Regions from separate parts of the Paenibacillus sp. 8b26 genome, predicted to be linked through region 2. Evidence: riboswitches for the same ligand, from Rfam matches in the RefSeq annotation. Region 2 holds a riboswitch; the other holds the start of a gene.
The links. Region 2 has a riboswitch for glycine ahead of sdaAB (L-serine ammonia-lyase, iron-sulfur-dependent subunit beta). Riboswitches for the same ligand answer to the same signal wherever they lie in the genome.
Positions count from the first base shown of each region.

Region 1: another riboswitch for glycine. It lies ahead of gcvT (glycine cleavage system aminomethyltransferase GcvT); the one in region 2 lies ahead of sdaAB (L-serine ammonia-lyase, iron-sulfur-dependent subunit beta).

Region 1 covers NZ_CP192445.1:4,835,757-4,839,780, reverse strand. The annotation lists gene ACQ4MX_RS22545 (PTS mannitol transporter subunit IICB) at 1-576, opposite strand, end outside; gene gcvH (glycine cleavage system protein GcvH) at 970-1,365, opposite strand; glycine riboswitch at 1,666-1,857, shown strand; glycine riboswitch at 1,858-1,954, shown strand; gene gcvT (glycine cleavage system aminomethyltransferase GcvT) at 2,035-3,135, shown strand; gene gcvPA (aminomethyl-transferring glycine dehydrogenase subunit GcvPA) at 3,266-4,024, shown strand, end outside.
Region 2 covers NZ_CP192445.1:2,775,018-2,779,041, reverse strand. The annotation lists gene ACQ4MX_RS12765 (Ig-like domain-containing protein) at 1-541, shown strand, start outside; gene sdaAA (L-serine ammonia-lyase, iron-sulfur-dependent, subunit alpha) at 777-1,676, opposite strand; gene sdaAB (L-serine ammonia-lyase, iron-sulfur-dependent subunit beta) at 1,666-2,355, opposite strand; glycine riboswitch at 2,565-2,678, opposite strand; gene ACQ4MX_RS12750 (DUF6359 domain-containing protein) at 2,892-4,024, shown strand, end outside.

The DNA.
Region 1 (4,024 bases), 2.1 Mb from region 2:
GGGCTCAATAATGAGGTTGACGAGCGGCAAAAGCCCTGCGTTCACGAGGAACTGTACCCCTGCTGACAACACTTGACTGATGATTTGTACTACCGGGCCGATTGCCACATGGGCAAGCAACGCTAAAATCGCCCCGATAATCCCTGCCGAGAAGTTATTGACCAGCATTTCAAAGCCTGATTTAACTTTGCCGTCAATCGCTTTGTCGAATTTCTTCAATATCCATGCAGCCAGCGGACCAGCTATCATCGCGCCGAGAAACATCGGAATGTCCGCCCCGACAATGACACCCATCGTCATAATGGCCCCGATCACACCTCCGCGCTGTCCGTGAATCATTGTGCCACCTGTATAACCGATTAGCAGCGGCAGCAAATAATTTTTCATCGGATCAACCAGTTGTGCAAACCCCTCATTTGGGAACCATCCGGTCGGAATAAAAAGTGCCGTGATCAATCCCCATGCGATAAAGGCCCCCATATTGGGCATAACCATACCACTGAGAAAACGGCCAAAACGCTGTACGGCAACGCGCGCTCCTCCGTTTGAACTGGACTTTGTGTCCACTGTGCTCATATTCATATCCTCCTTATAGGTAAAAAGCATCACTACCTTTTCTTAAAATTCATACTAAATGACAACGCTATCTTCTTCAACGAAATGAAAACGTACTTTCGTCATGAACGTTGATGACAACATTTAAATTTAAGATAAACAGGCGCGAAATCATTCTGCATAATTCCTCTTAATATGGCCTGTAACACGAGTATTTAGTCGAAAAACCATCCTGTCATCGGTACAATTTATGTATGAGGTCTATCCTCTAAACAAGAGAAAAACACGTAATTACGCTTGCAAAAAAAGACAGCAAAAATAGCCGCTATGCCAATTCATCGCGACTATTTTTATACAAAATCGAGCGGACAAACGCCGCCCTTATTCAATTATCCAATCTACATTGCCCCATTATTACTCATTGGCAGTCAACTGCTCGTACTGATCCGCAGACAGCAGCTTGCTTAATGCCCCCTCCAGATCTTCCCCAATCTTCACTTCGATCATCCAGCCTTTTTCGTAAGGAGATTCGTTGACCAGCTCAGGCGTACCTTCCAGCGCTTCATTCACCTTCAACACCGTTCCCGTTACTGGAGCGAACAGGTCGGATACTGTCTTTACCGATTCAATAGTACCAATCTCCGCCCCCTGCTCAATCGTTGCTCCCTCCCCAGGCAGCTCCACAAAAACGATATCGCCCAGTTGATGCTGTGCAAAGTCCGTAATACCGATTCGTACCGTTCCATCCTCTGTGCGCTGAACCCATTCATGTTCTTCCGTGTACCACAATTGCTGCTTCACTTCACTCATCCTGCTCCGCCTCGCTTTCATATGGATTACATCGTTTTGCCTACCCGTCTATGACAGGTTAAGATTATGACAACTAGAACTATCATGTCAATAATACTAACAAAAATATTTCACATTACTCCATATATCTTTCTAACTAAAAATACGACAGATTATAACAAACGCTTACATATCCTTATTTATGAATAAAATGTTTTTAATAATGTTTTTCATGACATTTTTGTTGACATTTCGAATAAATTTGCGTATTAATGGGTTATAACAAGTGCTTTTGGAAACACCTAATAATTGTAAACGCGGATGAACGTGGAGGGAGAGACTGTCAACACTCGCATCACTGTTGCCACCTGTAAAACAAGGCAGCAAGCGAGTCGGATCAAGCTGTAACCAACCGGCAGGGCCGGATGACGTATAGCTGATCCAGAGGCAGCGCCGAAGGAGTAAACCTGCACCGCAGGTGAATCTCTCAGGCAAAAGGACCTCTGCCGGACGCATCTCTGGAGAGCATTCGCCATACAGGCGGATCACCCAAGGGGAAACCCGGTACACACCGGGGTAACTCTCAGGTATCAAGGACAGAGCTGAAAAAAAGTGTGTGGACTGCCGTCCATACGTTTTTTTCGGCCTGTCTTTTTTGTTTAGCCGATCATACCGGATAGGAGTGGAAAAATGACTAACTTGCGAAAAACGCCGCTGCATTCATCCTACAGCACGCTGTCGGGGGTTCGTTGCATTGATTTTGGCGGCTGGGAGCTGCCTGTACAGTTCAGTGGCATTCAAAAGGAACATGAGGCCGTCCGGCAACATGCAGGATTATTCGATGTATCGCATATGGGTGAATTCTTGGTCGAGGGCCAGGAAGCCGAAACATTTCTGCAACAGGTGACGACGAACGATGTCAGCCAATTGGAGCCGGGCCAGGCCCAATATTCGCTCCTGTGTTACCCGGATGGAGGTGTAGTAGACGACCTCCTTGTCTACTATAAAGGGCCGGAGCGTTACATGCTCGTTGTGAATGCCTCCAACATCGATAAGGATTGGGATTGGCTGCTTCGCCATGCGCCTGCATCCGTTCATCTGGAAAACGTATCAGATGCGGTGGCACTGCTGGCGTTGCAAGGGCCTGAAGCTGCACGTATTGCCGCCGCCGTGACAGACACGGACATTACAAAGCTGGCCTCCTTCCGATTCAGCGAGGATGTGCAATTGTTCGGAGCAAAAGCGCTCGTCTCCCGCACCGGATACACAGGGGAAGACGGCTTTGAATTTTATGTGCCTGCTGCGAATGCACCGGCAGTGTGGGACGGATTGCTTCGCATCGGTGAGCCGTATGGTCTGGTTCCCGCCGGACTTGGAGCCCGGGATACACTGCGTTTCGAGGCGCGGCTGCCGCTGTACGGACAGGAGCTGTCCGCCACGATTTCACCGCTGGAAGCTGGTTTAGGCTTCTTCGTCAAGCTGAATAAGGGAGATTTTATCGGCAAAGCAGCTCTGCAACGCCAGAAAGAACAAGGTATTCCGCGCAAGCTGATCGGGCTGGAAATGCTTGACCGTGGCATACCGCGTGCCCATTACCCCGTGTTCGCGGAAGGGCAGCAAATTGGCGAGGTCACAACTGGAACCCAGTCGCCCACCTTAAAACGTAATCTGGGTTTGGCTCTGGTGGACAGTCGTTTTAGTTCCCTATCCACGCCGCTGGAGGTCGAGATTCGTGGCAAGCGCCTGCGCGCCGAGGTGGTAGCCTCACCCTTTTATAAACGTCCACGCTGATTTAAACGCTCGTCTTACTATAACTATCGTGATCCGTTACTAACCGCTGCCCAGTTGGCACTCGTTTATTAATCATTTGTTAATCGTTTTACGTTTTTACGATCTTGTTGGTTGAAAGGAGCCAGACCCAATGAAACAGCATCGTTATCTTCCCATGACCGAGCAAGATCAAGCTGAAATGCTGCGCGTGGTCGGCGCATCGTCCATCGACGATTTATTCAGCGATATTCCTGAGGCGATCCGGTATAAGGGGGAGCTGCCCCTGTCTTCTCGGTTAGACGAAAGAGCCTTAACCCGCCACTTATCAGGACTGGCCGGGCAAAATGCCAATACAGACACGCACGCCAGCTTTCTCGGCGCAGGGATTTACGATCATCATATTCCGTCCGTCATCCAGCATATCACTTCACGCTCGGAATTTTATACAGCCTACACTCCTTATCAGCCGGAGGTAAGCCAGGGCGAGTTGCAAGCCATCTTCGAATTTCAATCGTATATATGCGAATTAACAGGCATGGCTGTAGCCAATGCCAGCATGTATGATGGAGCGACTGCGCTGGCAGAAGCAGGCTCATTGGCTGCCGCTGCCACCCGCCGCAAGCAGCTTATCGTATCGCGGACCGTCCATCCGGAGGCACGTCAGGTATTGGCAGCCTATGCGCGCGGGCTGGATTTGGATATCGTGGAGATCGACTGTGCAGATGGTGTAACTGACGTGAAGGCATTAATGGCGGCCATATCGGAGCAGACGGCGGCAGTTTTGGTCCAAAGCCCTAATTTTTTCGGGGCCGTGGAAAATCTGAAGCCGATGGCTGACCTGATCCATGCCCACAAGGGTCTTATGGTTGTCAGCGCCAATCCGCTGGCGCTGGGCTTGCTGGAAGCACCT
Region 2 (4,024 bases):
TTATGGCAAGCAAAGCATTACATTTACAGTAGAAGTGGATGTGGCGCAACAGATTGAGGCGGATGCTATCGCGTTATCACTTAAATCCGGAGATCAAAAAACCATCGCAATTGTGGTCAAATCCAGTGACGGCAAAGAAAAGGATGTTACGGCCCAAGCTGAATGGAAAACGCTCAATTATAAGGTAGCTACGGTCAAAAAGGGACAGGTTACCGCAGTAAGCTACGGTAAAACCAATATTCAGGCGAAGTTCGGCGGGAAATATATCACCGTACCGGTGGATGTCGATACGCTTAAATATTTGCAAACCGACGAAGTCTCGCTGAATTTGAAAGCAGGACAGATAGCTAAGGTTACGGCTACAGCTACGTATAAGGATGAGTCGGAGAAGGATGTATCCAAGCCGGCAGTCTGGTCCTCTTCCCGAATTATTGTTGCCACGGTCAAAGACGGCAGCATTAAGGCACAGGGTAAAGGTAAAGCTGTGATTACCGTGAAATATGCAGGGAAAACAACGAAGGTACAGGTGAACGTACAGTAAGAAAAAAGGGGTGTCCCAAAAGCCATGGAAATGGCAATGGGGCGCCCCTTTGCTTTAGAGAAGGATATTCGTTGGCACTCAGATGGACGCTTCGCGAACGGACCGTTGTTCCAATCGCTATTGTGACCAGTGAGAAAAGCTTCTACAATCCTTCTAAAATCATAAAAAAACCGTTCTTTGATAAAATGGAAGTGTCTCCCGATTTACATGCGGGAGGAGGGTTACCGCTTAGAAGCTACGACTTATCCTTCTTGGCTGGAATGTTGCGCGTAAGCGACTCCGTCAGACGCTTGCCGGTCGGCGTTTGGGCCAGGCCGCCTTTGGCGGTCTCGCGGTGCTTGGACGGCATCGCGCTGCCGACTTCGAGCATCACGTCGATGACTTCGTCAGACGGGATGGCGCTGCGCACACCCGCCAGAGCCATATCCGCGGCGGCAAGCGCGGTCACGGCTCCCAGCCCGTTGCGCACGATGCACGGAATCTCCACGAGTCCGGCGACGGGGTCGCAAATCAGGCCGAGCGTGTTCTTGAGCGCGAGGCCTACTGCATGGATGGCCTGCTCTGGCGTACCGCCACGCAGCTCGACCATGGCCCCTGCGGCCATCCCGATGGCTGAGCCAATCTCGGCCTGACAGCCTCCCTCCGCACCGGAGATGAAGGAATTGTTGGCGATCACGTAGCCAATCGCTCCAGCGGCGAACAGTCCGCGCACCATATGCTCGTCATCCCAGCCGAATCGCTCCTGCGCGCTGATGAACACGCCGGGGATGACCCCGCATGAGCCTGCGGTGGGCGTAGCGACAATGCGCCCCATAGACGCATTGACCTCCGACACGGAGAGGGCATACGCCATGGCGAGTGCCGAGGCATCGCCAGAGCAGGTTTCTCCAGCACGCAAATATTCCGCCAAGCGTTTGCCGTCGCCGCCCGTCAATCCGCTGCGGGATACCGTGTCCTGTGTTTGCCCGCGATGAACGGCTTCCTTCATGACTTCATAATAATCAGCCATTTGTCGGAAGATTTCTTCCTCCGGTGTGTTCGTCTCTTGTACCTGTTCCTTGATCATCAGGCGACCAATCGTAGTGGATTCCTCGGCGCACAAGGCACCTAATTCATGCAGATGGCTAAACCGCATCGGATTCAGCTCCTTTTTTCAAATTAATCATTTTGATTTCATACATATGAGGCAAAGCCCGCAGCTCGGCAACTAATTCAGCCGGAGCGGGGCTATCGGTTTCGATAGCAGTGAGTGCTTCGCCATCCCGGCCTTTGCGATCCACATGCATGTAGGCAATGTTAATGTCAGCTGCACCCAGCGCCGAAGTCACCGCGCCCAATGTTCCGGGCTTATCCGAGTGAAGAAGCACCAGCGTAGGCAGCTCTCCGGTCAGATTAACCCGGAACTCGTTAAGCTGCTGGACATGAATGTTTCCGCCGCCGATGGAGGAGCCTAGCAGCGTGCGCTGGTCTTCACCTTTCCATAGCTCGAAGCGGACCGTGTTCGGATGGGGGGCGGGCAGTCCGCTGACAGCGAACTCTACTTCCATCCCGGCTTGCTCTGCACATTGCTCCGCATCCGGAATCCGGTGGTCGTCTGTATCGTAATTCAGCAATCCGGCGATGAGTGCCAGGTCTGTGCCGTGTCCCTTGTACGTATCGGCAAATGAGCCGTACAGCGTCAGGCGGGCCCGGTCAGGTTGCGCACCGAGCCAGTGCCGGGCAACACGTGCGAGCCGCACTGCGCCTGCGGTATGCGAGCTGGAGGGTCCGGTCATAGCCGGACCAATAATGGAAAATACATCTTTGAAACGCATGGTGTGGCCCCCTGTATGTTTGAATACCATAGTATATGGTGCTGCCGCGCCTTGCGCGGGTGCGACGGTTTCTAATGCTGACGCAGCATGTAAGCACAAAAAAGGACAGGATAAGGAAATTTCCCTTATCTCTGTCCTCGTTACCTGAGAGTTTCGTGCGGGTGTATACCGCCTTACCCCTTGGGTGGCTTGCGCTCTCTCCAGAGTTGCGTCAGATGGCGATTCATGGACCTGAGAGATTATCCGCCAGCCGGGTGCTGGCGTCTTGCTCCTTCGGTGCCGCCGGGATGTGCTTCCCGGACAGACTCTCCCGTCATCTTCATTCGCGTATACCGTTCAACATTTCCTCCTAAGCGTAATGTATGCCATGCCCGGTGTCAATCACAGGTTGGGATTTTACAGAATCAGGTACCTTCTCAATAAAAAAGATTAAATTTTACATAATTATGGATGAAAACAGGAAGGAATTAGAAGGTTGATAGCTAATCTGATAGAGGACAAGCTAATTTATGGAATAATGGGAGGGACATTTACGTATGGTAAAAGGTTTCCGGTTCACAGGTTCACGCTTAAAAGGAATGCTGCATCTGGCGGCAATCGTATCACTGCTGGTAGGACTCTTCGTTCCATTCGGCCAGGTCAAGGCAGAGGGCTCGTTGACGGTAGCGGAAGCGCTTCAGCGTCAAAGCAGCGGAGGTACGGTGACGGTAGAAGGCTACGTCGTCGGACATGCTACCGGATCGAAAACGGCTAATTTCTCTGCCCCGTTTGCAAACGATTTTAACGTACTGATTGCGGATCAGGCGAGTGAACGTAATACGTCTAATCTGTTAAATGTACAACTGACATCCGCGTATAGAGGAGCATTTGGGCTGTCAGGCCATCCTGAGCTGATCGGCAGTAAAATTCGCGTGACGGGTGCGCTCGGTGCCTATAACAATTTTGGCGGCGTGAAAAGCCCAAGCGCTGTGGAGCTAGTAAGCGGAAGCGAGCCTGGAAATCCTGGTGATCCGGGCGAACCTGATCCTGGTACCCCGGGTCAACCCGGTACGACATTACCGGATGGAAAAGGCAAAAAAGTGCTGTTCGATAATACGCACGCACAGACAGCCGGAGCAGCAGATTGGGTTATTGATGGAGCCTTTTCCGATTTTGCGGGCGGACTGCGTAATGCTGGTTTCACCGTGGACCCGTTGGACCGTTCCATTCCTTTTACCTATGGCGAGCAGGCTATAACGTACGACAAGCTACGTCCATATGATGTGTTCATCATTGGTGAAGCCAATGTTGCCTTTAAGGCATCCGAGCAAGCTGCTCTGGTGCAATATGTGAAGAATGGAGGCAGTATTTTCTTCATTTCTGACCACTATAACGCTGACCGGAACAAAAACCGTTGGGATTCCTCTGAGGTTATGAACGGCTACCGCCGTGGAGCCTATTCCAATCCGGCCAAAGGGATGACTACAGAAGAAGCTGCATCACCAGCTATGCAGGGATTAACCAGTTCCGACTGGCTGGCGACGAACTTTGGCGTTCGTTTCCGCTACAATGCACTTGGTGACGTGAACGCTACGGATATCGTAGCGGCAGATCAATCCTTTGGCATTACGAAGGGTGTACGTTCGATAGCAATGCATGCTGGTTCTACACTGGCGATTATTGACCCGAC